Regions from separate parts of the Flavobacterium sp. Leaf359 genome, predicted to be linked through region 3. Evidence: riboswitches for the same ligand, from Rfam matches in the RefSeq annotation. Region 3 holds a riboswitch; each other region holds the start of a gene.

Region 1 (10,151 bases), on a different contig from region 3:
AGAAATTACATTTCAAAATATAAAAATGATTTCTATAGCTATCCCGTCGAAAAGAAACTGGCGTATATAGAAAACTCTATTCAAAAGGATATTAAGTTCCGGAATTCTCTTAAAGGAATTGTGATTGGTTTGTTTACAATTCATGAATATGATGTATACATAAAAAACTCGTCCTCACTCAATAAGAGAATGATGAATATGCTGATTGAAAGACTAAAAAACCAGATACAGCTTTTTGAACTGCAAGAAGAATAAACAAAAAAGAGGCAAAATTGCCTCTTTTTTGTTTTAATTCGCTTTTCTAAGAACTGCTTTGGTTCCGTCAGGATTAAGAAGATAAAGCTTGTCTTTTTTTATCTGATAAGTTGTTGTGCTTTGTAAGGCTTTTACAAATAATTTCTCCTTATCATAATTAGGGCACATCATTTCTGTTGTAAAAACATCCGTAAATCGCAATATTTCTGTTTCATAGAACAGCCTGCCTCCCATTCCATTACAACCTGCAAAACCTGTAAATTTGGATTCTTTGGCATTAATCTCTATGCCCGGCAATTTTTTTTCAAAGTCATCGGGATTAATTTTTTTGCCTTCTAATTCTTCCAAAATCCAATTTCCTTCCAATTGCTTATCTACAATATAATTTCCGCAACCTTCAAGATTTTTAAAATCTTTATCTTTTCCTCTTTTTAATGAAGCTTTCACATGATAATTGTATTCATTATCAGACATGCCGTCGGAACATTTGCCTTGCTGTATCGTAAATTTTAAATGAATGCTATCTGATTTTGCTTCATACGAAATGACATTGGCATCCATAGCCCTATTCGGCTTTCCGTATGATAATGTAAAATTATTTTCCGTTTCGGGTGATGTAAACCGGACCGAATCCTTCATGATTTCAATTCCCCAAAACGGCTCTGTTCCTGAGGCTTTGAAAAAAACGTCATTTGTTTGTTTAATGGCTATACTATCCTTTGATACAGAAAGAGAATCAGTCCCACTAACTTCTTTTTCTGCTGACTTGGGTTTGCAATTAATAAATAGAAAGCTTAAGGCGGCCAATGCGATTATTGATTGTTTTTTCATGAGATTTATTTTTTAATGAAAGACAGTACTTTAGTACCATTCCCATCATATAATTTCAATTTGTTTCCCTGTAATTTGAATTTTTGTACGGAATTGAACAAGGTCATAAATTTTCCTTCTCCGGTTCCCTGACAAGCCATTTTTGTCTGTGCGATTGGACCGAAACTAATATTGTCTTCATTAATAGTATAACTTCCCGACATTGAATTGCATCCTGAATTTCCAGAAATACGGTTTTCTGTTTTGTCGAAATTCAGTACTGGAATTTTAGCAAATTCTCCTTTGTCAATGGGATCTCCAAAAGTTTGTTCTAATTCCCAGCTTCCTGTTGAAAGTTCAGCAATGGCTTCTGCTCCTTTTTTGCAGCTACAAGATTGTAATCCGACTAAGACTATGGCACAGATTACAGATAAAAATTTAGCTTTCATATTTTTTTGATATTATGATTGAAACATAAATATACGCTTTTCATGGCAGAGTATAAAATCAGAAAAGATATTAGAGTTCAAAAAAACTTAGAAAATCTATATTTAGATACAAAGATTGGATTTAGGCTGACCCAACTTTAGATTTGGACAAGTTTGGCCACAGATTAAAATAATTACACAGATTTAAGAACCCTCTATAAAATACTTTCTCTTCTACCATGAATACACAACCTTAGCACCTCAGAACCTTAGAAACTTAGCACTTTGAAAATTTTAAATTTGAACGCGGATTGGCCACGGATTAAAACAATTTACGCAGATTTTTAAAGAAGTTTTAAATACTTTCTCTTCTACCATGGATACACAACCTTTGCAACTCAGAACCTTAGTATCTTTGCACTTTGAAAATTTTAAATTTGAACGCAGATTGGCCACGGATTAAAACAATTTACGCAGATTTTTAAAGTAGTTTTATTAAAACACTTTCTCTTCTACCATTGAATACACAACCTTAGCACCTCAGAACCTTAGCTACTTAGCACCTTTACAAAAGCCCATTATATTTCCTTATAAACCATTCTGCGGCAAGGGAAACTACAATCAGTATTAGTAGCCATATCCAGTCTACCAACGGTGTTTTTTTTATAATTTCTTTTTGTGTGGCTTTGTATTCGTCATTTTGCAATAGCGATTTAATAAGCTCTTCCACCTGATTAGGATGGAAAACCTTTCCCTGGGTTTGGGAAGCCAATTGTGTCAGTTTATTCAAATCAGGATTGACAAACTGCCTTTCAATATCAAAATCCAAAACTTCAAAAAAGCCGTTGTAGGTGTTTTTTGATTTTGCCTCCACTACCTTGAAGCTATATTCACCGGCAGAAAGTCCGTCAAGATTGACCTTATAGGAATTATTGCCTTTTAAAAGGTCATAGTTTTTGGTTTGTTTTGTCTTTTTATTGGTGATGGAAATTGTGAGTCTGGCATTTTCATCAAATTCGTAATTCTTATTAAAATACTGTGCGGTAATTTCAATAGCCTCACCAGAGTTATAGAAGTTTTCATGATTAACCACAAGTGATTTCCTTGCATTATTCGATGCTAAAAATTGTATGGTCTTATCAATAAAAACATCAAATTTATCATAGGATTGGTTCTCTATATGGTTTTGCAATCTCCATTTCCAGATATTTTCCCCTAAAAGAAAAGCATTTCTTTTTCCCTGGTTTTCGGAATATGCCAATAGAGGGGCTCCGGTATTGACATTTCTGATACGGGATGAAACCAAAACTTCTATGTTTTCCTTTGGAGTAACGGTTCCAAAAGCATTTTGCAATGGTGGTAGATTTTCAAAACCGATATTATCAATAGCAAACAGATTGAACTGAGCATTAAAATCGGACAGGTAATCTTCTTTTTGCCCACTCATTCTGAATTGCAATGTGTTTTGTTGCTGGTTCAGAAAATTAAAATCTGTATTGGTTCCAGTAATAATCCAGGTATTCAACCCAGCTAGTTTATTGGCTTCAAAAACAGATTTAAATTCTGAATTAGGCTGATATAAAATCAAGACATTATAATCTTGTAATGAATTGATTTTATTTGGATTGACTATCGTTACTTTACGTTGTAGATTAGTTTCTATTGAACGTTTTAAAGCCCCAATATCAGGATGATTTATTGCAGTAATTAGGGCAACTTCAGACTTTTGGTCAATGACTTCAACAGCAAAATTCTTGTGATTATTATAGGTATTTTTTTCAGCCTCTTTAGAAGTTATCGATGCCTTAAAAACCTTAACGCCTATTTTATCTGCCGGTAATAAAACGTTTAGTACGGCTGTTTTCTTTGAAGGCGTAAAAGAAACGCTTTGTTTTGTCAAAACAGCTCCTCCTTGTGAAATACTAAAATCGGCGGCAATACTTTTGTTTCCGGAATATTGAAGAAATACTTCTACTGGAAATTTGTTCTTATGAAATGCATATTTATTGACATTGAGCTGGCTGATTTTCAAATCCAGAAAAGTAGTCGTATCTCCCAGAATTACAGGAAATACTCTGTTATTTGGATTAAAGCTATAAACATAATCATTCCCTGAAGTCTGGTTTCCATCAGTTAGGATGACTGTCGGGAAAGCCGTGTTTTTATTAATGCTTTTCAGGTTCTTGGCAACTTCATCCAGATTGGTCTGCGTTCCCTTAAAATTAAAACTATCAGATAGTTCAAATTCATTAGAAAACTGATACGACTGAATATCAAATTTTTCCTGTAGTCTTGAATCAGAAACCAGTTTTTTATGGATCTCCAAAGCCGTTTCGTTTGCTTTTAATTCTGTTATAGAACTGGAATTATCAACAACAACAGGTAATGGCGTTTTTACTATTTCAAGAGTACTGGTTGTAATTTTGGGATTGATTAGCAAGAGTAAGATGCCAAAAATAGAAAAGAAACGTAAAAAGGCTAAAAGCAGTTGGGTTTTCGACTTATTTTTAGACCTGAAAAAGTATTGGAAAAAAGACAAACCTCCTGCTATTAGTATTGAAAGTAAGAGTAATAATATGGTGTTTGTCGTCATTTTTTATATTAATTTAATATCTGAAGGATTTTGGATTCATATCAAGAAAAATCATTTCTTCTTGTTTTTTCTCACTATAAAAATCAGTATTGCCAAAGCAACCAACAGCAAACCATAATAAACCATTATTTGCCCTGTTATAAAGCCTATTTCAAGACGTGCTACAATGAATATCACTCCAAGAACTACTATAATAGCACCAATTATCCCTATACCAAAACTATCTTTCATTTAAACTTCATATAAAATCTAAGGTGTAAAATCAAAAGATTAGGACTTTACACCTTAGAAGAAAGTATTGATTTAATTTGTCTTTTGCTTATAAAAGCTTTTATTAAGTCAGCATTCCACCATCAACGTTCATAACCTGTCCTGTAATATAGCCACTCATATCAGAAGCTAAGAAAAGACAAGCATTTGCTACATCTTCAGGTGTTCCGCCACGTTTTAACGGAATAGCATCTCTCCAACCCTGAACAACATCTTCGTTTAGTTTTCCTGTCATTTCAGTTTCAATAAAACCTGGAGCAATTGCATTACAACGGATATTTCTTGAACCAAGCTCTAAAGCAACTGATTTTGTAAATCCGATAACTCCGGCTTTTGAAGCCGCATAGTTGGTTTGTCCGGCATTACCCTTCACTCCTACTACTGAACTCATATTTATAATAGAACCTGCACGGTTTTTAAGCATAATTTTCTGAACAGCTTTTGTCATATTGAAAACAGACTTCAGATTCACTTCAATTACTTTATCGAAATCTTCTTCTGAAATACGCATCAGCAGGTTGTCTTTTGTGATTCCTGCATTGTTAATCAAAATATCAATAGTTCCAAAAGTTGCGATTACATCATCTACTAGTTTTTGTGCTTCATTAAAATCAGCAGCATTAGACTGATATCCTTTAGCTTTTACGCCAAGCGCTATCAATTCATCTTCCAAAACTTTAGCCGCTTCAGCAGATGAACTATAAGTGAATGCCACATTTGCACCGTGTTTTGCAAAAACTTCTGCAATTCCTCTACCAATTCCTCGGCTGGCACCTGTAATGATCGCTGTTTTTCCTTCTAGTAATTTCATTATAAAATATATTTAGTTTGTCTTTGTTGAGTGACAAATATAAGAATTCAATCGCAATACTGTAAGACAAGCCTTTAAACTTTCAGGAATTTATCTATCCTTTTGTTCCATGTTTTGCTATAAATCGCAATTAGCGTAAAAATCAGCAATATATAAACATACCATGCATTTGAAATCAGGTCAATCACATCCAATCGTCCCTTGGCAAAATTTAAAATCAGCAGTACTTGTGCCCCATACGGAAGAATTCCTTGCACTATACAGCAAAAAATATCGAGAATCGCTGCTGTTTTTTTAGGACTCAGTTCATATTCATCACTAATCTCTTTGGCAATGGCTCCGGTAATTACAATAGAAACAGTATTATTGGCAATAGCCAGGTTGGTAACACTAACCAAAGTACCTATTCCCATTTGCGCTGATTTTTTGCTCTTAATTTTTGACTTTATCTTTTGCAGAACATAATCTATACCTCCCGCTTTTTCAACTAAAGCGGCCAGTCCACCCGTTAGCATTGATAATAGAAATATATCGGTCATACTTAAAAAGCCTTCATAGTTTTTCTGTAAAAAACTCAGTACAGTGAAATCATTTTGAAAAAAACCGATAATTCCCGCGACCAATATCCCAATCAATAAGGTTATAAAAACATTTAAGCCTGAAACCGCCAAACCAATTACAAGAATATAAGGTACTATTGTAATCAGTTCGTAGCTCTCTTTTTCAATAGTTACCGGACTTATTTCTGAATTAATCCCCAGATAGAACAGTAACAGTATCGTAATAATAGATGCCGGTAGCGCTATAAAGAGATTGACTTTAAATTTATCACGCATTTCACATCCAAGTGATTGTGTGGCAGCAATTGTCGTGTCTGATATGATAGACAGGTTGTCACCCAACATGGAGCCGCCCAGTAACGAACCGGCAATTAAAGGCATGGAAGCACCGCTTTTGTCTGCCAGGCTGATGGCGATTGGTCCTAAGGCTACTATCGAGCCGACGGAAGTTCCTGTTGCAGTTGATAAAAATGAGGCTATTAAAAAAATGCCTAATGGGAAATACTCCGTGTCTATTGTACTGATTCCTAAATTTACAACTGCGTCTACAGCTCCCATTGCCTGGGTAACGACAGCAAAAGCTCCGGACAGCAGATAAATAAGGCACATTGTGATGATTTGATTATTTCCACAGCCTTTTATCAGCGTGTCAACTTTTGCCTCAATAGATTCTCTAAAAAGTAAAAAGGCTGTAATTATCCCAAAAGTTACTGCTATTGGAGACGGCAAAGCATAAAAGTCATTGAGTAGGATTCCGGCACCAAGGAATGTAAAAATAAAAACGAAAAAGGGCAATAAGGCTACAATAGAACCTTTAGTTTTAATAAGATGTTTCATCATCGATTGCTTAAAAATTAATAAAGCTCACGACGAAAAGCAAACCGAAAAAAGTGTGGAATGGCAACATTTTTTCCAAAGGATTTGGCTTATCGTTTTAGCACCTTGCTTGTTGTTGCAGGTTGCTATCTCTTTATGAGATTCGTGATAACGGATGCAAATATAGGTCTATTTTTAAATTATATTTACCTTAAGTGTGTTTTTTACAAATATTTAATAATCTTCCGCGCAATTAAATTATCTGCAAAAACAAAGCCTCTCTGTTGAATTGTTAACAGAGAGGCTTTTTGGTTTGTTTTTATTTGAATTAAACTTCCGGCATGACGACATAGCTATTATCGTCTTTTACCTTCGGAAATTCTTTTTTTCTCCAACGTTCTTTCGCCGCTTCAATTTTTTCATTGCTGGAAGACACAAAATTCCAATAGATAAATCGCTCTTCAGGAAGCGGTTGACCACCAAAAAGAATAATATGGGTATCTGGTTTGAGCGTCATGGAACAGGCATTGTCCAATTTTGACACCAACATATTTCCTTTCCCAACATGATTATCACAGGCCTGAACAGCGCCTTCAACGACACAGATTCCAATTTCCCCAAAAAGCTGTCCTTCTGTATGGAGAAGGTATTCATCCTGGGTTTTGATTTCGACCATAAACAGATCAGAATGTACCGGAACCGGTGATTCTTTACCGTATCCTTTTCCTGCCACTAATGTAAATTCTGCCGTTTCGTCTTTCCATCTTGGCAGATCGTTCCTGTCAAAATGATGAAATTCCGGCTCCATATCTTCTTTGTCTTTTGGCAGTGCTACCCATATTTGGTAACCATGCATCATATACTCTTTTCCGTGTCTTAATTCTTCGGGAGTTCTTTCGGTATGGGTTACACCATTTCCGGCAATCATCCAGTTTACAGACCCCGGAGCTATTTTCTGTACAGTGCCAATACTATCCTTATGCATGACTTCGCCTTCGAGCAAGAAAGTCAATGTTGCCAATCCAATGTGCGGATGCTGGCCTACATCCATATAATGATCCGGTCCCATTTTTGTTGGTCCCATGTGGTCAATAAAGATAAATGGCCCTACCATTCTTTTTTTACGGAAAGGTAATAGTCTGCCTACCAAAAAGTCCCCGATATCACGCGGCCTTTCTTCTATGATTAAGTCGATGTTTGACATATTTTGTTTTGTTTATTAAGGATAATTCTAAGGAATCTAATTTACTAAAATTATTTCGGTGCTTCCAAAATAGCTTCCCATTCTTCCAGTTTTTGTAAAAAACTTTTAGAAGCATTGGCACCACTTGGTGATGGTAAAATGGAATACTGCAAATCTTTTTTCCGACCTACATATTTATCATAGAAATTGGATGCATTTTTACTCGAAAAAAAGACATGTTTAATATTGGGGTATTGCTTGTAAAAGCTTTCAAAATCATTGGCTTTTTCATTCTTTATATTGCTATCCAGACTTCCTGTTCTTTCACAATAGGCCAGAACATCCCAAAGTGCAATATTGTTCTCTTCTAATAACTGCTTCTTTTCTATATATTCTTTTGGTAAGGGCCGGTTAAATAGCGTGAAAAGCAGCTTCCAGAAACTGTTCCCTTTATTACCGTAATATTCCTGTAATTCCAGCGATTTTTCTCCGGGCATAGTTCCTAAAATAAGGATTTTGGAGTTTTGATTAACTAATGGCGGAAAGGCTTGTTTCATTCTTTAAAATTATAAAAAAATCGTCATTAAATAAAAAAGCCTCGCAATATGCAAGGCTTTTTATATCAATTGTATGGAGATTAACCCATAACTTCTTTTACTTTTTTACCGATTTCAGCAGGAGAATCAACAACGTGGATACCATTTTCTCTCATGATGCGTTTTTTAGCTTCAGCTGTATCGTCAGCTCCACCTACAATTGCACCAGCGTGACCCATTGTTCTTCCTTTTGGAGCAGTTTCACCAGCGATGAATCCGATAACCGGTTTTCTGTTCCCGTCAGCTTTAATCCATTTAGCAGCATCGGCTTCTAATTGCCCACCGATTTCACCAATCATGATGATACATTCTGTTTCAGGGTCGTTCATCAACAATTCAACAGCTTCTTTTGTAGTAGTCCCAATGATTGGGTCTCCTCCAATACCTATAGCCGTAGTGATTCCCATACCTTGTTTTACCACCTGATCTGCTGCTTCATAAGTAAGTGTTCCTGATTTGGAAACGATACCTACTTTTCCTTTTTTGAAAACGAAACCTGGCATGATACCAACTTTAGCTTCTTCCGGAGTAATTACACCCGGACAGTTTGGACCTACCAGACGACAATCTTTATTTTGAATATAAGCGTAAGCCTTAACCATATCAGCAACCGGAATTCCTTCAGTAATTGTGATAATGACTTTGATTCCTGCATCTGCAGCTTCCATAATTGCGTCAGCCGCAAAAGCTGGCGGTACGAAAATGATTGTAGTATCTGCTCCAGCCTGATCAACAGCATCTTTAACAGTGTTGAAAACCGGACGGTCTAAGTGAGTTGTTCCTCCTTTACCCGGAGTTACCCCACCTACAACATTTGTTCCGTATTCAATCATTTGAGAAGCGTGAAAAGTTCCTTCGCTTCCTGTAAAACCTTGAACAATTATTTTAGAATCTTTATTGACTAAAACGCTCATAATATATTTTTTAAATTTATTTTTTTGAATGGTGTTGCAAAAGTAAGGTTTTGATGCCTAATAGGAAAGTTTTTTATGCTTAAATATTTAAGAAATCAGGACAGTTGGCTCATTTGAAATCCCCTGTAAAGTTTGCCGTCTTTTATTTCCCAGATTACCATAAAATGGGCCAAAAGCATCTCTTCTCTTGGGTTTTCAAATGTTTTTACATAGTGTGAATATCTTACAGAAACCAAATTTTCTTCTTCCAGAATATGGCTGATGCGAATTTTTGATCGTGTATAGGCAACCTGAAGTTCAGCAGACAAGGCTAATATTTCAGTCCTGTTCATCTGCAAAAATCCTTTTGAACTATTCCAGTCTAAAACAACTTCAGGATGCAATGAAGATTCCATGATTTTTTGATCAAGAAGTGCATCTGATTTGTAAAAATTCTGTACGATTTCTTTTGGTGTCATTCTTATTTCAGTTTATTAAGGATTTCCGGAATTTTCTTTACGTTGGCATATTGTTTTAATTTTTCACGGGCTTCATCGGCCGGAGTGCCAAAATAGGTTTTATCGCCTTCGATTGATTTTGTAATACCGGATTGTGCCATAACAACAGCTCTTTCACCAATTGTGATACTGCTAATAACTCCTACTTGCCCCCAAATGGTTACTTCATCCATGATTTTTACGCAACCTGCTATTCCTGTCTGTGCAGCGATAAGGCATTTTTTCCCGATTACCGTATCATGTCCTACGTGAACCTGATTGTCCAGTTTCGTTCCTTCACCAATAGTGGTATCCCCGGTTACACCTCGATCGATAGTACACAAGGCGCCTATTCCCACATTGTCTTCAATAACAACTCTTCCTCCGGAAATAAGCTGGTCAAAACCTTCAGGGCGCTTTTTATAGTAAAAAGCATCTG
Region 2 (10,151 bases), on a different contig from region 3:
GTTGGAAAACACCAGGGAGCCCATTATTTTACAAAAGGGCAACGTAAAGGACTGAATGTAGGCGGAACTGTAGAGCCTCTTTTCATTATTGAAACCGATGTAGAAAATAACATTATTTACACCGGACAAGGAAATCACCATCCGGGTCTTTATAAAAAAGCGCTCTTTGTAGAGCGTTCTGAAGTGCATTGGATACGGGAAGATTTGGCATTGAAAGACGGCGAAACAATGGAAGTAATGGCGAGAATCCGTTACAGGCAGCCATTGCAAAAAGCCACATTGCATCAGTTTGAAAACGGACTGTATGTTGCTTTTGAAGAAGCCCAGTCAGCCATTACAGAAGGACAATTTGTTTCCTGGCATTTAGGAGAAGAACTGATAGGTTCTGGGGTAATAGCCTAAGTTTCTGAGGTACTAAGCTCCTAAGGTGCTAAGTCTCGTGCTTTTGTATGCAAAAGAGAAATCATTGAAAACAGGCTTTTTGGAATTGCTTCCATTTCGTTCAGATTTCCCAAATCCGCGTAATTATTTTAATCCGTGTTCATCCGCGTTCTAAAATACGAAGTTGATTAATGAGGTGTTAAGGTTCTGAGGGACAAAGTTGCTAAGTTTTTTAGCGTAAACTTTTCGATTATTATAAAAAGTTATAACCTATCATAAAATAAAAACCCGACAATCACTTGTCGGGTTTTTTTGAACAAAATATATAACGAACAAAACTAAACAGCTAATTAAGCAATATCCAACAGCACAAAAGACTTGTCGATACTCTCATCAAAATGGATATTTCTTAGTTTTTCCAAAGAAATAGTACCTGTAATATAACCGGATTCATGATTCAGATAGGATTCGTCTATAGCAGAAAAATGTTTCTTTAAAGTAACCGCATCTTCTATCTGGTGCCTTAGGAAAACTTTCAGATTAACATCGTCAGACAGGCTGTAATCTTCCTGCTGCGCAATTTTTTTATACTCGTATTGATAATCATAGCTCAAAGCTGAAATATCGCTTAACACAGCCGAAGCCGTTGGATGTGCTCCGGCACCTTTGCCCACAAAAAACTGTTCGTCTGCAAAACTGGTTTTCGTAATCACACCATTAAAAACATCATCAACATTAAACAGACGGTCTGCAGAATCCACAAATTTCGGAATAACGAAAGCAGTAATGTTTCCGTCTGTATTTTTAAAAGCCTGCGCAACTAATTTGATTTTTAACCCTTTTTCACGGGCATATTTCAATTCCAATCCGCCAATATTATCAATCCCGATATTCAGGAGATTTTCAGGTCTGGCAATATATCCGAAAGAATGAGCCAAAAGAATCAACAGTTTGTATTTGGCATCAAAACCGCCGGTATCTAAAATAGGGTTGCTTTCTGCAAATCCTTTTTCCTGAGCTTCTTTTAAAGCTTCCTCATACGATAAGTTCTCCTTAAAAGTCTTGGTGAGTATATAATTGGTTGAACCATTCACAATACCCTGTATAGATTCCAAAAGGTCGTTATCATAGTATTCTTCTAAATTCCGGATAATAGGCATGCTGGCGCAACAGGCAGCTTCATAAAGTAAGGGCACCTTGTGTTTTCGTTGCAATTCCAATAATTCTTCAAAATGCTCTGCAATCATTTTTTTGTTGGCAGAAACTACTGCCTTTCCACTTTTTAAAGCGGTTTTAACGATTTCATAAGCCGCATCCGCATCGTCAATAAGTTCTACAATAACATTGATTTCCGGGTCGTTGAAAATATCATTTTTATCGAAAGTGAAGTTTTCGGCTGCAATTTCGCGTGGTTTGTTTTTATCCTTGACACAGATTTTTCTGATGTCTGCTTTTAACCCCGGTGTTTTCTGCAAAACCTCATACAATCCGAAACCCACACATCCGAATCCAAATAATCCTATATTTAATTTTTTTCTTGACATTGTTCGTGCAATTAATTTTTATGGAATTCAACAGTAGCATTTTCCTTCACAGCATTTTCCAATGCCTGTTTTATGTCGGCAATTAAATCATCAGCATCTTCCAAACCCACAGAAAGTCGGATTAGGCTGTCGGTCACGCCAGATTGGTATCTTTTTTCAGCAGGAATTGATTTATGAGTCATTTCACATGGAAGGCAACACAGGCTTTTCACACCACCTAAACTTTCAGCCAACTGGAATAATTTCGTTCCCGATACAATTCTTGAAGCCAGTTCCTTATCGTCAATAACCAAATCAAAAGTCACAACACCTCCAAAATATTTCTGCTGACTTTTGGCAATTTCATGATTGCGGTGGGTTTTCAAGCCCGGATAATAAACATTACGGACTAGTTTTTCAGTAGTCAGGAATTCGGCAATTTTTTGTGCATTTTCAGCATGCTGCCTGATTCTTAAATTAAGGGTTTCAATACCGCGAATAACCAGCCAGCTGTCAAACGGCCCTAAAATAGCACCGGAAGCATTCTGGATGAATTTAATTTTAGCGCCTAATTCTTCCGTAGCAGTAATGACCAGACCGGCTATCAGGTCACTGTGTCCTGAAATATATTTTGTAGCACTGTGAACAATTAAGTCGGCACCAAAATCAATTGGTTTTTGGGCGATAGGAGAGGCAAAGGTATTGTCTACGCAGAACAGGATGTTGTTTTCTTTTGCAATTTTTCCAATGGCACGCAAATCTGAAATCTTTAATGTTGGATTGGTCGGAGATTCAATCCATATCAGGGCTGTCTTGTCACTGATGGCATCAGCAACGTTCTTTGCATCGGTTGCATCAACATACGTTACCTGTATCCCGAATTTTTCATACACATGGGTAAACAGGCGGAAAGCACCTCCGTAAATATCATCTACGGCTATGATTTCGTCTCCGGCCGATAGTAATTTCACTACTGCATCTATCGCAGCTAATCCGCTGGAAAAAGCATAACCGTTGGTTCCGTTCTCCAGTTTGGCTACCAGGTCTTCAAGAACTTTTCGTGTAGGATTATTGCTTCTGGCATAGTCGAAACCTTTGTGAACGCCTGGAGCATCCTGAACAAAAGTAGAAGTCTGGTAAATTGGCACCGAAATGGAACCTGTTAGTTTATCAACCGGAATGTAGTTTAAAATTTGAGTTTGCTCTTTCATCTTGATTCGTTTTTAAGATTTAATATTTTTTGCTTTTAAAAAAATATTCGAAACCAGATATCGGAAAGGGCATAAAATAAAAATGCTCCTCCGATAAGTCAGAAGAGCAAATAATATCTCGAGTTATTATGTACTATTTTCTAAGCTTATCTTTCCCTGCCAAAGCAAGGGTTGAATGTGGCACCTTATCCTCAAAAGGACAGGTTGCCAAGACGTCATAGGGTCAATTCCCTCGGTCTTTCTGGATAAGAATAATCTTTTAAAGAACTTGGTTGCAAATTTAGAGTATAAATTTTTTAAAAACCTAATAAAAAATAAAATATTTTATATTTAATTGATTTTCAATGCATTGAATTAGATGTAAAGGGCTTTAAATAGTCAGCTTTAAAGTGTTTTATAAAATTTCATTTTCGTAAATTTGACATTCATATCTAAAAAATATTGATTTGAATTCAAAAATAACCCAAATTATTCCCCAGCTTCCTTCTTTAGACTTTGAAAAATCCAAACAATTTTATCAGGAAATTTTAGGCGGTAAATTAGTAGGTGAATATGAAGACCTTTTAATTTTTTTATGGGATGATAATGAAATACACCTTTGGAAATGCAATGAAAAAATAGTTCCGGAAAATTCAAGCTGCTACATTCGGGTAAATGATATTGAAGCTGTTTTTGAACGGTATAAAAAAATTCTTGGAGATAAGATAGCACTTAAAAACCAGCCTTGGGGAATGCGGGAGTTTTATATTATTGACGATAGCGGCAATTTGTTTAAGTTTGGACAGCCAATTCAATAACTTATGAAAAAAATTACTTTTTTAATAGTCTTGTTGTCAGGTTTCTGGGCTGTGGCTCAGGAAGATGCCTGGGTTTATTTTACAGATAAGCCCGATGCCGCCCACTACATGGCAAACCCACTGGAGATGCTTTCGCAGCGAGCACTTGACAGAAGAACAAGACAGAATATTGCATTAGACGAAAAGGATGTCCCTATTTCCGTATCGTATATTAATCAGGTGACGGCTTCGGCAGGAATTACAGTCAAAGCCAAATCAAAATGGATGAATGCATTGCATATCAGGGGTACGGTAGAAGCCATTCAAAACCTCGAAACCCTCACTTTTGTCGACCATATCCAGTTTGCTAATCCAACTTTGAATACTGCGGGCCGTGCCATGCGTCAGTCGCAATTGGCAAATGGGAATAAAAATTTAGAAACTCAGGTAAGTTTCGGATATGGAACATCGGCCAACCAGATTCAGATGCTAAAAGGCAATCTGTTACACCAGCAGGATTTTACCGGAAACGGAAAAATAATCGCTGTTATGGATGCCGGTTTTCCCAATGTAAATACTGCCCAACCTTTCCAACGACTTATTACCAATAATAAAATTTTAGGTGGTTACGATTTTGTAAACAGAAATACGAATTTTTATACAGGTGGAACACACGGTACCTTAGTACTTGCAACTATGGGCGGTTATGTTGAAAATCAATTAGTTGGAACCGGGCCGGATGCTTCGTATTATCTTTTTATAACAGAGGATATTTTGGATGAAAATCCGGTTGAGGAATCCTATTGGGTTGAAGCTGCTGAAATGGCAGACAGCCTTGGTGTTGATATCATTAATACTTCGCTGGGATATTTCATATATAACAACCCGGGTTATAGTTATGAATATGCTGACATGAATGGCACAACAGCCTTTATTTCACGTGGTGCAGATATTGCCTTTTCAAAGGGAATGATTTGTGTTGTTTCGGCAGGCAATTCAGGAGCAGGGGCTAATCCTAATATTTCGGCGCCGGCGGATGCGGTTAATGCGCTGGCGGTAGGTGCTGTAGCGCCGGATAGTAGTTATGCCGGTTTCAGCTCTATCGGGCCTTCATTTGATGGCAGGGTAAAACCTGATATAATGGCACAAGGGCAGCAGGCTGTGGTTTCTGATACATTCGGAAATATTGTTACTGCTAACGGAACCTCTTTTTCGTCGCCTATAATTTCAGGTATGGTAGCTTGTTTATGGCAGGCTTTTCCAGATAAAACAAATGTGGAAATTATACAGCTAATAAAACAGTCGGCCCATTTATATAATACGCCCAACAATCAATTTGGTTATGGGATTCCGGATTTTAGCAGGGCATTAGCTAATGCTTTAGATACTCCTGTTTTTTCTGAAAACTCATTTTTAGTATATCCAAACCCGGCTAATTCTGTTGTCAATCTTGTCATTCCGGAATCTTATGAAGAAGTCCGGATTTTTATTTACAACCAGTTAGGACAAGAAATAATGAATAGTAAAATTAAAAGAGAAAACCCGGTTTTTTCTGTAGAAAACCTGCAATCGGGTATCTATTGGTATAAAATCAAAGCAGGCAATAATTATAAAACAGGAAAATTGGCTGTTAAATAGTATCTTTAAAAACAAAACAAATAATAAACCATAACTAAATTAAATGAATAAGATTACACAGCTTTTCAATATTCAGTATCCAATAGTTCAGGGTGGCATGATATGGAACAGCGGTTATAAGTTAGCAAGTGCGGTTAGTAATGCCGGAGGCTTGGGATTAATAGGAGCAGGGTCAATGTATCCGGATGTCCTTCGGGAGCACATCCAGAAATGTAAAAAGGCGACAGATAAGCCTTTTGGTGTCAACGTTCCGATGCTCTATCCGAATATTGAAGAAATCATGAATATTATTGTAGAAGAAGGCGTAAAAATCGTTTTTACTTCTGCAGGAAATCCTAAAACATGGACTGCTTTTTTAAAAGAAAAAGGAATTACAGTCGTTCATGTTGTCAGCAGTTCAAAATTTGCCCTGAAAGCGCAGGAAGCAGGTGTTGATGCTGTTGTTGCTGAAGGTTTTGAGGCAGGCGGACATAATGGAAGGGAAGAAACGACTACATTAACTCTCATTCCGATGGTTCGCGAAAAAATACAAATTCCATTGATAGCTGCAGGAGGAATTGCAACCGGAAGAGGAATGCTGGCGGCGATGGTTTTGGGTGCCGATGGCGTTCAGGTAGGAAGCCGTTTTGCCGCATCAATTGAAAGTTCGTCCCATGCTGATTTTAAACAGACAATTGTTGATTTGGAAGAAGGCGGAACCCAGGTGACTTTGAAAGAACTGGCACCGGTACGACTAATCAAAAATAAATTCTATCAGGATATTCAGGAGCTTTACGCCAAATGTCCGACTACAGATGATTTGAAAGTTTTGTTGGGAAGAGCCCGCGCTAAAAGAGGAATGTTTGAAGGCGATTTAGTGGAAGGCGAACTTGAAATTGGCCAAATTTCAGGACTGATTCACGATATAAAACCCGTAAAAGAAATTGTCGAGAATATGGTTTCAGAATTTGAAAAAGCAAAACAGGAAGCTGTTTCTTTATAAAAGAATCCCTTTGCAGAGCAAAGGGATTCTTTTTTAATTGATTATCTGAACTTTACACCAAAAAATAAACCCAGGTTTATGTTTTCTTTCTTTGCGGCTCTGCGCCTTTGCGTGAAATAGTTGCTCGCAAAGACGCAGAGCCGCAAAGTTTAATAGTAGAATCGTTAAAAGTTACCTTTTTGCCATAACTTCCCGATAGTCATTGTTTTTAATCATGACCAAGATTATAGATCTCCATGATGTTTTTCATGATGCGGTCAATATCCAGTTTCAGGTCAATCAGTTTTCCGGAGTGAATGTCAAAAACCCAACCGTGAATCTGAAGCCCTCTTTCGTTGTATGCTTTTTGCACTTCGGCAGTTTTAACCAAATTAACACACTGCTCCTGTACATTTAATTCAACCAGCCTGTTGTATTTTGCAGTTTCATCTTCAATAGCATTCAGTTCATTTTTATGCAGTCTGTATACATCGCGTATATTTCGAAGCCAAGGATTGAGTACACCCAAATCTTCAGCCTGCATGGCTGCTTTTACTCCTCCGCAGAAGTAATGCCCGCAAACCACAACATGGTTGACATGCAAGTAATTCACGGCATAATTCAATACAGACATTACGTTAAGGTCAATACTGATTACCATATTGGCGATATTTCTATGTACAAAAACTTCTCCGGGAGAAACACCCATCAAATCTTCTGCAGTAACACGACTGTCAGAACATCCAATGTAGAGAATATCCGGATTTTGTCCCTTTGATAAGTTTATGAAATAGTCCGGATCTTTTTGCAATTTTTCAGCAATCCATTTTTCATTATTTCGGAATACTTTTTCTAGTTCCATAGTATACGATATAGTTGGAAGATTTTTATAGGATAAAGATAATCAATTAACATAAATCCGAAAAAAAAAGTCACGTTTCAAAAAACATTCCTGAATATAAATTGGCTGGATAACCCGAATAAAACGGTGCTGTCCCGATTGTTGCAACAGCACCTTTATATCACAATCAGATTTTATCTTTTATAATAAGCCACTATACTTGCTTTTGCCAATGTCTGGTTCCAAAGGTTAAAACCGACTACTGCCGGGTTTGTATTTTCGTCCAGTCCTAATTTATCGGTTTTTAAGGCATATACAGTTATAATGTATTGGTGAAATCCGTGTCCTTTTGGTGGACAGGGACCTCCGAATCCTTTGATGCCATAGTCTGTAATACTTTGGATAGCTCCTTTTGGGGCCAAGTTCAATTGTACGCCCGCATTGGTCACAAGTTCTTTTGTACTTGCAGGAATGTCAAATACAACCCAATGCCAGAATCCGCTTCCTGTCGGCGCATCGGGATCATACATGGTAATAGCAAAACTTTTTGTTCCCTCGGGTGCGTTTTTCCATGATAATTGAGGTGATTGATTGTCTCCGGAACAGCCAAAACCACCAAACTCCTGTATTTTTGTAGCTTCTCCTCCAAGATCTTTACTGGATAAGGTAAATGTTTTTTGTGCAAAAAGTGGGACTGAGAACAGCAGGGAAACTACCAGAATAAAGTTTAATTTTTTCATTTTATTACGATTTTAAAATTTTAACAAAGTTAGTTTTCGCAATAAAGGAGGAGCTAAGAGAGATGCTCAAAAACTGTTGCCGGAAGTTCAACTTTTATGATGCTGCCCCGGCGTGGTTCCATATTTTATTTTATAGGCCTGAATAAAACTGGATAAGTTCTCGTAGCCCACTTCGAAATAGATTTCGGTTGCACTTTTGTGTTCTTTGCTAATCAGGTGATGGGCATATTCAAGCCTTTTATTCTGAAACCATTTTACGGGCGATTGTGCGTACTGTTTTTCAAATTCGCGTTTGAAAGTAGAAATACTCATATTACATAAAAAGGCCAGTTCTTTTAAGGTTAGTTTGTTGAGTTGGTTACTTTCTATGGTGCGGATAAATTTTCGGGTACTATCATTATTATTTGAAATAAGAGAATTCAGAAAATGAGTGCCGTGTAATTCTGTGAGATATAGCATTATTTCCTGAAATTTAACCTCCAGCAGATTGTTCCTTATTTTACCCGAAAGTTTTAAGATGACAGTAAGACTCTGAATAAAGTTCCTGATAAATTCATCGTATTCAAAAGCATGTACGGAGCTGTTTTTCTGGAAATCTGTATTGGTGAATTCTATACTTTCTATAAATTTTGAAAGAGCAGTGTCCGAAAAGAAAAACAGCAGACTTCTGTAATTATTCCTGTCAGATAATTGTTCTGTCATGAGGCAGTGCCCCGATTTCATCAAAACAAATTTCGAGTTGTTTATCGATAAAGAGGAATTGTCGAATATAACGTCTTTATAACCTTCTAACAGAAAACTAAAAGTGTTTTGGTTGAGTATGATTTGTTGTTTGGAAATTTTCCGGGATGAGGAATAATCAAAAATCTGGACGGGTAGAGAGGTGTCTATAAGTAATGCATCAGGAATTGTAATACTATTCATGGCTTTCTGGCTTTTATGCTATATGTGGATGTTCTATTTTTTCAGTCAAGATTAGATTTTGAGATACTTGTTAATTGAAAGTCTACCGTTAGACCTTACAGTTTTGCCCCTAATGCAAAACGTGTTTATGCATCATTTTTTGCGGGTTCGTAAATTACCCTTTTTGTTGTTCAAAATAAAAAATTTCTTAAATGCCATACCAATTTTTCAAGAACTTTTATTGAACTAAAAGTGTCTTTCAGGGCTTGCCCAACTATTTTTTTAATTCCAGAAATATAAAAGCCAAAATCAAGACGCTTTTTTACAGTTTCTGCAGCAATTAATTGTTTTTTAATGTTTTATGTAGAATCTGAATCCGATGTCATATTCATTTTTGTCTTAGTCCACACAGCCCATAAATTTTTAAAGCTGTTATTAGTCGTTGAGTGAATTGACACCTTGTGCTTTTAATTTTTCGAGATGGTCTTTCATTGTCTTAACCTGGTCTGCCGGGTGTCCTTGCCAAATGGTTACTTCTCCAACCACCTTGAAAGGTTGCGTTGAACGATATGATTTTGTTGGATTTCCCGGGAATTTTTTATCAGTCAAATCCGGGTCATCTTCTATTTCACCAGTAGGCTCTACCAAATAAATTCTTTCCTGTCCTTCACCAAAAGCCAGTTCGGCACCCCAGATTGCAGCATCCAATGTTGCGGATAAAAAAATGTATTTTGCATTTTTCTGTTGTCCGTAGTTTGAAGTATAGCCTACTTTAATCAGGTCGCCAATTTTCAAGTCTGCCTTTGTTCCATGAAAATAGGTTTGTTCAAATGGTGTGGGTCTTTGTTCGTTTTTCTTTTGCTCCATTGTCAAATTTATGGTTTTATTATCCTGTTTTCTTTCTGATTAATTTAGAGACAATATAAATGAAGATAAGAAAAAATCCTGTCTTGATAATCGGACAGGATTTTTATAAAAAGTAAATTCCTAAATTCATGAGAGTTTAAAACTTATTCTCAACTTCTGCCGCCTGAAGCATTAAATAATGCAGGTCTGTGTTTTTAACAAAAGGCTTTAGAAGCTCGCTTCCGGGACCAAACATAGCCAATTCAACATAATCAGCGGAGTGGTCCATACTAATCCAGCCCACAGAATTTGTTTTTTGCTGCATTTCAGA
Region 3 (10,151 bases):
TGTTAAGGCTTATCAGTATCCCTTCCTGTCTTTTATCTGTGAATTGGGAGATTTCTTCGGTATGCTTTAAAATCTTTCCATAAAAATTATTGATATCAAGAGTGTATCTGCTGTTTTCCTGCTGAGAAAAGCACAGTAACGGTACTAGATAAAGCAGGTAAAAAAATTTGTTCGTCATGTGTTTGTAAAAATGTGTCATAGCCTTATCCCAACTCCTATTTCCATGGCTTCTGCTTTTGCAGCATGTGTTTTTAGCGTTAGTGCTGCAAAAATAGTGTCACTAAAATAATATTTCAAACCAATTCTTTGATAAAATGGTCCTAAATAACCAAATGGTGCATAAACATAATATCCTGCCTGTGCTTCAATTGAGAGCCTATTGATAAAAAGTTCATGTCCTACAAAAACTCCTACCCTACGATAATCCGTATCCGGGTCAAGATGGTAATCAGGATAGGCAGCAGATTTATATCTGATGTATTCTTCCAGATATTTCATCATAAAAAAATCAGCTCCAAACTGGATAGCGCTTTTTCTGGAAAGGCGTTTGTCTGCATAGGCAGACAATACATAAAAAGGAAATTTTCCACTACCAATAATATCACTTTCATTCCTTCCGGAACGGAATGAAATATTGAATCGAACCGGTTCTTTAAAATTTTGTATTGTATCATACATTATAGTCATCCGTTTCAGATTCTCACTTTTTTCAAAAGAATAATTAACCCCAAGATTTACAGCCAATGTGTTGGTACTTGTATTGGGCGAGGCCATATTCGAATTAGAATGGTGAAAAAAGCTAATTCCCGCCTGCAAGCCTATGTTTTTATAAAGATTCTCTTTGTGGTAATTCAGCATTATATAAGTTGATGTCATCCAACGTGTTCCATAAGCCATATTCCTGAAATTGGTATCTTTATCGTAGGGATTAGTATTATACGAAATTCCTTCCCCAACACGAAACATCAGGCTCCTGTTTAAAAAATAAAAATTGTAGTGTGCATAAAGCCCGTACAAATCACCTAAAACGGGATTTTTGGTGTTTTCATAATGAAAAGATGCCCCATAATCCGGAAAATTATATTCAGATTCCCATTCCTTATTGCCAAATGTTTTTCTGTTAAAACTTATCAGCATACCTTCCGGATGTTCCGTAATCAGGTGCTTGATAGTACTATTGTGCGGTAAAATGTTTCCATAAAAATAATTGACATCAACTGTATATTTCCCATTTATTTCCTGGGAAAAAGCAGCTAATGGAATCGAAAAAATAAAAATATATAATTTCTTAAGCACTTATTTTGTCCTTTTAATTACGGCTTCCAATTCTTTTTCTTTTGATATTTCATAGGAAAATATTCTTCCTAAGGTATCTTTTATCGTAATCTGAAATTTATAATTTTCAGCCTGTGGAATCGTAATTACAGCCTGGGACTGTTTATATAAAGGTATTGGTGGTTGTCCGGAATACAATTGCGCATTGGAAATTTTTATCAGTTCTGCCTTCCATCCTTCATTTGTCACTATGACATTTTTTATTTTATCATTTGAATAATTATCAATAAGCGTTAGACGGGGCATAAAATAGGTTTCAATACTTTTTATCGAATATTTTTTACCATCGCCAATATTTAAGGCATTTTCCGTATCCTGATTTGAGTAACTGTATCCTGCATTTAATTCGATTGCCTTTTCGAGCTGACCTTTGGAAATGGTCACTTTTTTGGCACTTTCTTTTTCAATAGCATAAATCTTTTCCAAAAAATCAGGCACAGAGTATTCGTTAAAATTTGGCCCCTTTGCCTCTGAATAATCTTTTTGAGCATCAAGAATCAAGAACACTATTCCGTCCGGTTTTATTTCTTCTGTTTTTAAATAGATATCGGAATTGGCATAGTCCAGTGATTCCAGTTTTATAAAATCGTTTGTAGACAGATTTTTTAATTTGTGGGCAAAAACTTCTTTATTCTGCTGAATAATAGCCTGTTCTTTCTTTTCGGCCTGCAGGGATTCATATTTATAAATTCCAAAAGCGATGAGTAATCCCACCACAATAGTAACCGGAACAATTAAAAGATACCATGCTCCGCTAACTCCTGTTCTTTGTTCTTTAATTACATAGGTTTCCGACCATTTGTCATGAAGTCCGGAAGGTGTAAAAAAGGTAAGTGCTTCAAATGGGACCAATCTTAAAAATGTTCTTTTTAGTATAGAACTTACGGGTGGTTTATTCCCTTCCTCATCTGTAACTCGGGTTTCCGTAAGCATTTTTGCGGAGGTTACTCCTAAAACGGATTCAAAAATGGCATAATAGAACACCCTGAAAAAGGCAAAAATTATAATAAAAGCTACTCTATCACCTAATCCATTTTGTAAGGCAGATACAAAAGTCTGTAACTTCTCTGTTCTGATGAAGAATTCGAATGAGGCAGAAAATACAAGAATCATTATGAAGTCATCCATAATCAGATGGAAAAATCTTCTCCAACGTCCGGCCTCAACCAGAGTAACACTGGTATGTGTTTCATAGGTTCTTTCAATGGTTTCGAATGTTTTTCCCATTTCAATGTACTTGAGTATTGAAAAAGCGAGGTAAGCATAGAAAGCCATAACAACGTAGTCCATGAACCATAATACATATAGGAAAACGCCCAAAGAATTTGTTGTATTTTCCATTAAAACAATGGAAAAAAGACCCAAAATAAAAGAAGAAACTTTTGTTATGAATATTACAGAATAAACAAAGCGTAGCAATCTTGTTTCTTTGGCTTTACTTCTCAAATAGAACACCGCCCCTAAAATCAGCAAAACATAAAAAAATGCATTTAACAGATTGTAATGCATATACATGCCGTCACCTGTTCCTAACTTGAACGTATAAAAATCTTCCAGATCAAAAATGGTAAGATGAATTGACTGGAAAATGTATTTTATGAAGCCAATTGTATATACCATTTCCTTTGAAGCGGTATTGTAGTCAATTGTAAGCATGGGAATAAAAATTCCCAGAATGGCAATTACAATAGAAAACCAGGCGATTTTTTCTTGAGACAGGTATTTTTGCAGCATACAAAACTTTTTATAAGACTCAAAAATAACCAATTAAAACAATCTTGCAAGACCTAATTTAGAATACCTCTCTGGCTATTGCCTTAATATTTTCCGACTTCCCCATTGAATAATAATGCAAAACGGGTATTCCCTCTTTAATTAACTCCTTACTTTGGCTAATGCACCATTCTATACCTATTTGCTTCACAGCATCCGCATCCTTAGCCCGTACGATAGCCATAATAAGTTCGTCCGGAATATCGACCTTAAAACGATGTGGCACCAGATTCAATTGTTTTTTGGTTGAAATAGGTTTTAATCCCGGAATGATAGGAACCGTGATGCCTTCTTTTCTGCATTTGGCAACAAAGTCGAAGAATTTTTTGTTGTCAAAAAACATCTGGGTAATGATGTAGGACGCCCCGTTTTTTATTTTCTGTTTCAGAAAATAGATATCGCTATCCAAACTTGGTGCTTCCATGTGTTTTTCAGGATATCCGGCTACACCAATACAGAAATTTGTGGATGAAGAATTTTGCAATTCGTCATCCAGATAAATACCCTTATTGAGGTTGGTAATCTGTGTTACAAGTTCAGAAGCATAATGGTTTCCTTCTTTTTCCGGCTTGAAATAGGTTTCATTTTTTACGGCATCACCACGCAAGGCAACCACATTTTGGATTCCGAGAAAGTCCAAATCAATTAAGAAATTTTCCGTGTCTTCCTTTGTAAATCCGCCACAAAGAATATGCGGAATCGCATCAACCTGGTATTTGTTTTGTATTGCCGAACAAATACCAACTGTTCCCGGTCGTTTCTTTACAATCTTTTTTTCCAATAAACCGCTGGGCAATTCTTTGTATTCATACTCCTCACGATGATAGGTCACGTCAATAAAAGGCGGTTTGAATTCCATTAACGGGTCAATGCTATCAAAAATTGACTGGATATTTTGCCCTTTTAATGGCGGTAGTATTTCGAAAGAAAAAAGCGATTTGCCATTGGCTTTTTCTATATGTTCTGTTACTTTCATTTGTTTTTGATTTCAGATTTTAGATTTCTGATCTTAAATTTTTGATTTCAGATTTTTGATTTTTGACTTGACGACTTGATGACTTGATGACTTGATGACTTGATGACTTTGCGACTTGATGACTTTACAACTAATTTAATCTGCGATGTTTGGGTTTAGCCATTTTTCGGCATATTCATAGGAAACATTCCTGCGTTTTGCATAGTCTTCGACCTGATCTTTTTTAATTTTTCCCAGTCCGAAGTATTTGCTTTCTGGGTGTCCGAAATAATAACCGGAAACCGAAGATGCCGGCCACATCGCCATACTTTCGGTTAAAGTCACGCCAATATTTTCTTCTACGTTTAATAATTTCCAGATAGTGGGTTTTTCCAAGTGATCCGGGCAAGCAGGATATCCTGGTGCCGGGCGGATTCCTTTGTATTCTTCTTTAATCAGGGCTTCATTGCTTAATACTTCGTCAGAAGCATATCCCCAGATTTCTTTCCTTATTTTTTCATGTAAATATTCGGCAAAAGCCTCGGCAAAACGATCGCCCAATGCTTTGACCATAATGGAATTATAATCATCGAGATTTTTTTCGAATTCCGCCGCTTTTTCATCTACTCCAAAACCTGTCGTTACGCAAAATGCTCCTATATAATCTGTAATTCCGGAATCTTTTGGCGCTATAAAATCAGACAGGGCAATATTGGGTGCTCCTTTTGTTTTTGCAGACTGCTGTCTTAAAGTCAGGAAAGTTTGCAGAAGCTTTCCATTTTCATCCCGTAATTCAATATCATCATCATTGATTTGGTTGGCAGGAAATATTGCATACACGCCTTTTGCTTCTAACCAGTTTTCCTGTATAATCTGGCGCAACATGTCCTGAGCATCCGCAAACAACACTTTAGCTTGTTCGCCAACAATTTCATCTTTTAGTATTTCCGGAAATTTTCCATGCAGGTCCCATGTTCTAAAAAATGGTGTCCAATCGATATAATCGACCAATTCTCCTAATTTTACATCGATGACTTTTGTTCCTATAGTGTTTGGTTTTGCCGGAGTGAAATTAGTCCAGTCCAATTGCAGCTTATTTTTTCTGGCTTCCTCTATGCTTAAGAAGTTTTTATCACGGCTCCGACTTAGGTAACCTTCGCGAAGCTCATCATATTCCATACGCAGGCTCTTGAAATATTCCTGATTGGTATTCTTATTTATGAGATTTCCGGCTACAGTAACAGCACGCGAAGCATCGTTGACATGAACTACTGTTTCCCTATATTCCGGAGCAATCTTTACGGCTGTATGTGCTCTTGAAGTGGTTGCTCCACCAATCATTATTGGAATTTTGACATTCTGCCTGTCCATCTGTTTTGCCAGATAGACCATTTCATCCAGAGAAGGCGTGATTAATCCGCTTAGTCCTATTATATCTACATTTTCCTCAATGGCTGTCTGAATAATTTTCTCGGATGGTACCATGACACCAAGGTCAATGATTTCATAGTTATTACAAGCCAAAACCACCGCCACTATGTTTTTCCCTATGTCATGAACATCACCTTTTACGGTTGCCATCAAAACCTTTCCGGCTGAACTGGAACTTCCGTCTTTTTCCGCTTCAATATATGGCAACAGATAAGCAACCGCCTTTTTCATGACACGTGCTGATTTTACTACTTGCGGCAAAAACATTTTCCCGCTTCCGAATAAATCTCCTACTACATTCATTCCTGTCATTAGATTGATTTCTATGACTTCAATAGGCCTTGTAGCCAATTGTCTGGCTTCTTCAATATCAGCATCAATAAATTCATCAACTCCTCTCACCAAAGCGTGTGTCAATCTTTCCTGAAGTGGAAGCGAACGCCATTCCTGTGACTGCTTTTCTGAAACTTCTTTTGTATCTCCTTTTATATTTTCTGCAAATGCCAAAAGTCTTTCTGTGGCATCATCTCTCCTGTCAAGCAAGACATCTTCAACATATTCCAGCAAATCTTTGGGAATCTGGTCATAGATTTCCAACATTTCCGGATTTACGATTCCCATAGTCATACCGTGATTGACAGCATGGTACAAAAACGCCGAATGCATTGCTTCACGTACCCTGTCGTTACCGCGGAATGAGAATGAAACATTGCTTACACCACCGCTGACACTTGCATAGGGAAGATTTTCCTTAATCCATCTGGTAGCCCTGAAGAAATCTACTGCATTCCGGCGGTGTTCTTCCATTCCGGTTGCAACGGGAAAAATATTCGGGTCAAAAATGATGTCTTCTGCCGGAAAACCTACCTTGTTTACCAAAACATCATACGAACGCTTACAGATTTCTATCCTTCTTTCATAGGTGTCTGCCTGTCCTGTCTCGTCAAAAGCCATAACAATGACTGCTGCACCATATTTTTTTATCAGTTTTGCCTGACGAATAAAATTTTCTTCTCCTTCTTTTAGACTGATAGAATTGACAACACTTTTCCCCTGGGCTACTTTTAGTCCTGCTTCGATAATTTCCCATTTTGAACTGTCAATCATTATCGGAACGCGGGAAATATCTGGTTCAGAAGCTATCAGATTCAGGAAAATTGTCATGGCGCGAACGCCGTCAAGCATTCCCTCATCCATATTAATGTCAATAATCTGTGCGCCTCCTTCTACCTGAGCCCTGGCAATATCCAATGCTTCTTCGTATTTTTCTTCTTTTATCAGGCGTAAAAATTTTCGGGAACCGGTAACATTCGTACGTTCTCCTACGTTTACAAAAATGCTTTCGGGTGTTATGATTAAAGGTTCGAGACCTGATAATCTTAAGTATTTTTTACAATCGACATCTGCCATTTTCTTATTCTTTTCTACAGTCTAAACCGGTTCTACAATTCTGGGTGAATATTCTTTTGCTACTTCTGCAATCAGGCGGATATGTTCCGGGGTTGTTCCGCAACATCCTCCAATTATGTTAATGAGATTATCTTCGAGATATTCCCGAATCAAAACCTGCATAGCTTCCGGTGTCTGGTCATATTGCCCAAAAGCATTGGGCAAACCTGCATTGGGATGTGCCGAAACATTGAATGTGGTATTATGCGAAAGTCGTTGTAAATAAGGTTTTAACTGGTCTGCTCCTAAAGCACAATTAAATCCTACGCTCAATAGCGGAATGTGAGAAATGGAAATCAGGAATGCTTCTACGGTCTGGCCGGAGAGTGTTCTTCCTGAAGCATCTGTTATCGTGCCGGAAACCATGACCGGAATATCTATATTTCTTTCTTCTTTGACTTCTTCAATGGCAAACAGTGCTGCTTTTGCATTCAGGGTATCAAATATGGTTTCTACCAGCAGAATATCGGAACCTCCATCAATCAGGGCTTCGACCTGCTGTTTATAGGCAATGCGTAATTCATCAAAGGTCACGGCACGGAAACCGGGGTCATTTACATCCGGAGACATGCTTGCCGTTCTGTTAGTAGGTCCTATAGAACCCGCCACGAAACGTGGTTTATCCGGATTTTTTGCCGTAAACTCATCTGCTATTTCTCGGGCCAGTCTGGCCGATTCATAGTTTAATTCATAAACCAAATCTTCCAAATGATAGTCTGCCATACCTATGGTTGTTCCTGAAAAGGTATTGGTTTCTACAATATCTGCTCCGGCTTCAAAATATTGGCGGTGGACTTCCTGTATTGCTTTTGGCTGGGTTAATGAAAGGAGGTCGTTATTGCCTTTCAGCAGATGCGGAAATTCTTTGAATCTTTCACCACGGAAATCTTCTTCCGAAAAATTATACCGCTGGAGCATGGTTCCCATTGCTCCGTCAAGGATGAGAATTCTTTCTTTGATAGCTTTGTGTATGCCTGACATTTTTTACTATTATTAGATTATTCAAGATTCTGATGAATCTAAAAGTCCTAATGTATTTTTCAAAAATCGATGGCATAGAAAAAACAATCCCAGGCCATGAATGGTTGAAAAAAGTATCGATATGTTGTCAGGAAAAGGGAGAAAAAAAGTAGATTTTTCGTGTGTTATCTATCCAATAATATGGTAGAATGTAGCACCTTCTTTAAAGCTTAAAGGGTTGCTAAGGCTTCATCGGGTCTAATCCCTCCGCCTTTCGTGATAACAATCAATATTTTTAAGAACACTGCAAAGTAATGCAATATGTTTGGTTTTTGCAATAGTTTGCAGAAATTATACCGCTATCCTAAAATTTTGTTTGGCTGCAATTTTTAGAATTTGTTCAAGCAGTTTCGGGGAAAGATGCTTCTCATTTGGGTTTACGAAGACAAAATCTTTTTCCGTTTTTTTGATACTGTTGTTTAATGCCATTTTGAAATCTGCCGAAAATGCCTGCACCAATGGATTAGCACTAATGATATCAAAATCATTCTGGAGCAGGTCGAAATAATCAGGAAGGATGTCTTCTGTATTTGAGGTATCGACAGCAATAAGATTTTCGAGTTCGTTTTCCTGAACAAAATTAATTATATCTGCTATTTTGAAAGGAACGGCAAATTGGATAAAATTGGCTTCCCAGGAATTTCTTACTGTTGGTTTTTCAAAGAAGGCTACGGTGGAATTGGTTATTACCGGCAATCTCAAATCAAGATTGTTATTTTCAAGGAGTGATTCCTGATTGGAAAGCACCTCAGTTATGAGAGAACTCCCTGTCTCTTCTATTCCGAAGAGAATGATATTTATTTTTTTAACTGACATGGTTCTGAAGATTTTTGATTAAAAGAACTGCTTTTGACTGGCAATCAAAAGCAGTCTTTCAACAAACAAACAAATAAAACAAACTAAACAAATGCGATTTATGCTTTATGCTGCATAATTATATTCTTTGTATAAAATCAGCTCGACCGGTGTTGAATTGACCAGGTTGTCGTAAACCGGACTTTTTTGCTGTACTAATTTTAACCACTTCTGGAGTACCTGAAGCGAAGTATCTGTTGTTGGCTTTAGCACGATTTCGATTTTGCTGAAGCCTACTCTTTCTTCCTGACTTATAACTCCGGTTATTTCTACCTGTAACGACTTTAGGTTGATGCCTAACTCTGAAGCTACCTGCTGGCTCACCGCATTGACACATCCTGCGAATCCTGCAAGTATATATTCAAACGGACTTGGCCCTTCCAGTTCCGGAAATTTTTCATTCCTGCTTATTCTGACATCAGAATTTTGTGTTTTCACTACGAATTGCTCATTATTTCTTGAGTATCCTAATACATTTATTGCTTTCATATTTTTTATTTTTTTTTGAGATTTATAATTGAGACTTAAAACAAAAAAGTCCTTTTGGACGGTTTACCAAAAGGACTTCACACTTGAATATATAAAGAGATTACGTCATTCGCTTTTGGCAATGGAGTTTTAGGTGGCAATACATCCACATATGTTTTTTACAAATAATCGTTGTTATCGTGTTCATTTTTATTTTATTTTCTCAAAGAATTATTTTCAAAAAAAAAGCCCCTGTAATTCAACAGAGGCTTTTTTTGCTATATATTTTAAAAAACTTAAAATTTGGCAATAGTACCTCCTGCGGAAATTTTCCACATCTTGCAGTACGTATGACAAATAATAGTTCTCATTTTTATTTCTTTTTGATGGTACAAACTTCAGAACTATTTTTGGATTGACAATGCACAAAATAAAAATTTAACATTTATTTTATTTTCAAACAAAAAAACTGATGTTTTATAAAGAGAGGCGTACAATAAAAAATTATACTAATAATCAGCACTTTAACTTTAAAAAATAGTGCTGCTGTATTAGTTAAGAAAAACTTTTATCACAATATTGTTTATATAGCCTTTTTGATATTTGGCACCAAAACCATTAAAAAAACAAAAAAGCCTACTTAAAAAAGCAGGCTCTTTCGAAGTATGATTTTGATTAATAGCCTCTTGCAAGCAAAAGCATTCTCATAAAAAATTTAGTTAATACGTACCGAATATAACAAAAAAAGGAATTATTTCACAATTTCAATTTAGTTAAAAAATCGGCCTGATAAAAAACTACCCTTTTTTATATATCCATTAAACAATATTAGTTCTTCACTACTTTTGTAGTACCCGTACCGGAA

What was found. Region 3 has a riboswitch for S-adenosylmethionine ahead of ASG38_RS14155 (homocysteine S-methyltransferase family protein). Riboswitches for the same ligand answer to the same signal wherever they lie in the genome.
Region 1: linked by a shared signal. The riboswitch ahead of ASG38_RS16820 (Na+/H+ antiporter NhaC family protein) and the one ahead of ASG38_RS14155 (homocysteine S-methyltransferase family protein) in region 3 are both predicted to bind S-adenosylmethionine.
Region 2: linked by a shared signal. The riboswitch ahead of ASG38_RS10730 (PLP-dependent aspartate aminotransferase family protein) and the one ahead of ASG38_RS14155 (homocysteine S-methyltransferase family protein) in region 3 are both predicted to bind S-adenosylmethionine.

The regions. Positions count from the first base shown of each region.
Region 1 is NZ_LMPW01000015.1:320,309-330,459, forward strand. Features, by position in the region: gene ASG38_RS16785 (hypothetical protein) at 1-255, shown strand, start outside; gene ASG38_RS16790 (META domain-containing protein) at 289-1,086, opposite strand; gene ASG38_RS16800 (META domain-containing protein) at 1,092-1,514, opposite strand; gene ASG38_RS16805 (hypothetical protein) at 2,059-4,086, opposite strand; gene ASG38_RS16810 (hypothetical protein) at 4,138-4,317, opposite strand; gene fabG (3-oxoacyl-[acyl-carrier-protein] reductase) at 4,421-5,167, opposite strand; gene ASG38_RS16820 (Na+/H+ antiporter NhaC family protein) at 5,242-6,567, opposite strand; SAM-I-IV-variant riboswitch at 6,624-6,720, opposite strand; gene ASG38_RS16825 (pirin family protein) at 6,872-7,747, opposite strand; gene ASG38_RS16830 (DNA-deoxyinosine glycosylase) at 7,798-8,283, opposite strand; gene sucD (succinate--CoA ligase subunit alpha) at 8,364-9,236, opposite strand; gene ASG38_RS16840 (nuclear transport factor 2 family protein) at 9,332-9,694, opposite strand; gene ASG38_RS16845 (UDP-3-O-(3-hydroxymyristoyl)glucosamine N-acyltransferase) at 9,697-10,151, opposite strand, start outside.
Region 2 is NZ_LMPW01000012.1:514,690-524,840, forward strand. Features, by position in the region: gene mnmA (tRNA 2-thiouridine(34) synthase MnmA) at 1-402, shown strand, start outside; gene ASG38_RS10725 (homoserine dehydrogenase) at 732-1,925, opposite strand; gene ASG38_RS10730 (PLP-dependent aspartate aminotransferase family protein) at 1,937-3,115, opposite strand; SAM riboswitch class I at 3,259-3,367, opposite strand; gene ASG38_RS10735 (VOC family protein) at 3,562-3,912, shown strand; gene ASG38_RS10740 (S8 family serine peptidase) at 3,916-5,529, shown strand; gene ASG38_RS10745 (nitronate monooxygenase family protein) at 5,573-6,511, shown strand; gene ASG38_RS10750 (carbonic anhydrase) at 6,720-7,352, opposite strand; gene ASG38_RS10755 (YbhB/YbcL family Raf kinase inhibitor-like protein) at 7,526-8,071, opposite strand; gene ASG38_RS10760 (AraC family transcriptional regulator) at 8,159-8,995, opposite strand; gene arr (NAD(+)--rifampin ADP-ribosyltransferase) at 9,410-9,841, opposite strand; gene ASG38_RS10770 (alkaline phosphatase) at 9,978-10,151, opposite strand, start outside.
Region 3 is NZ_LMPW01000013.1:373,068-383,218, reverse strand. Features, by position in the region: gene ASG38_RS14180 (acyloxyacyl hydrolase) at 1-178, opposite strand, end outside; gene ASG38_RS14175 (acyloxyacyl hydrolase) at 196-1,296, opposite strand; gene ASG38_RS14170 (RDD family protein) at 1,297-3,069, opposite strand; gene metF (methylenetetrahydrofolate reductase [NAD(P)H]) at 3,128-4,084, opposite strand; partial or broken gene metH (methionine synthase) at 4,220-6,907, opposite strand; gene ASG38_RS14155 (homocysteine S-methyltransferase family protein) at 6,926-7,924, opposite strand; SAM riboswitch class I at 8,086-8,189, opposite strand; gene ASG38_RS14150 (hypothetical protein) at 8,255-8,779, opposite strand; gene ASG38_RS14145 (OsmC family protein) at 8,885-9,307, opposite strand; partial or broken gene ASG38_RS14135 (T9SS-dependent choice-of-anchor J family protein) at 10,115-10,151, opposite strand, start outside.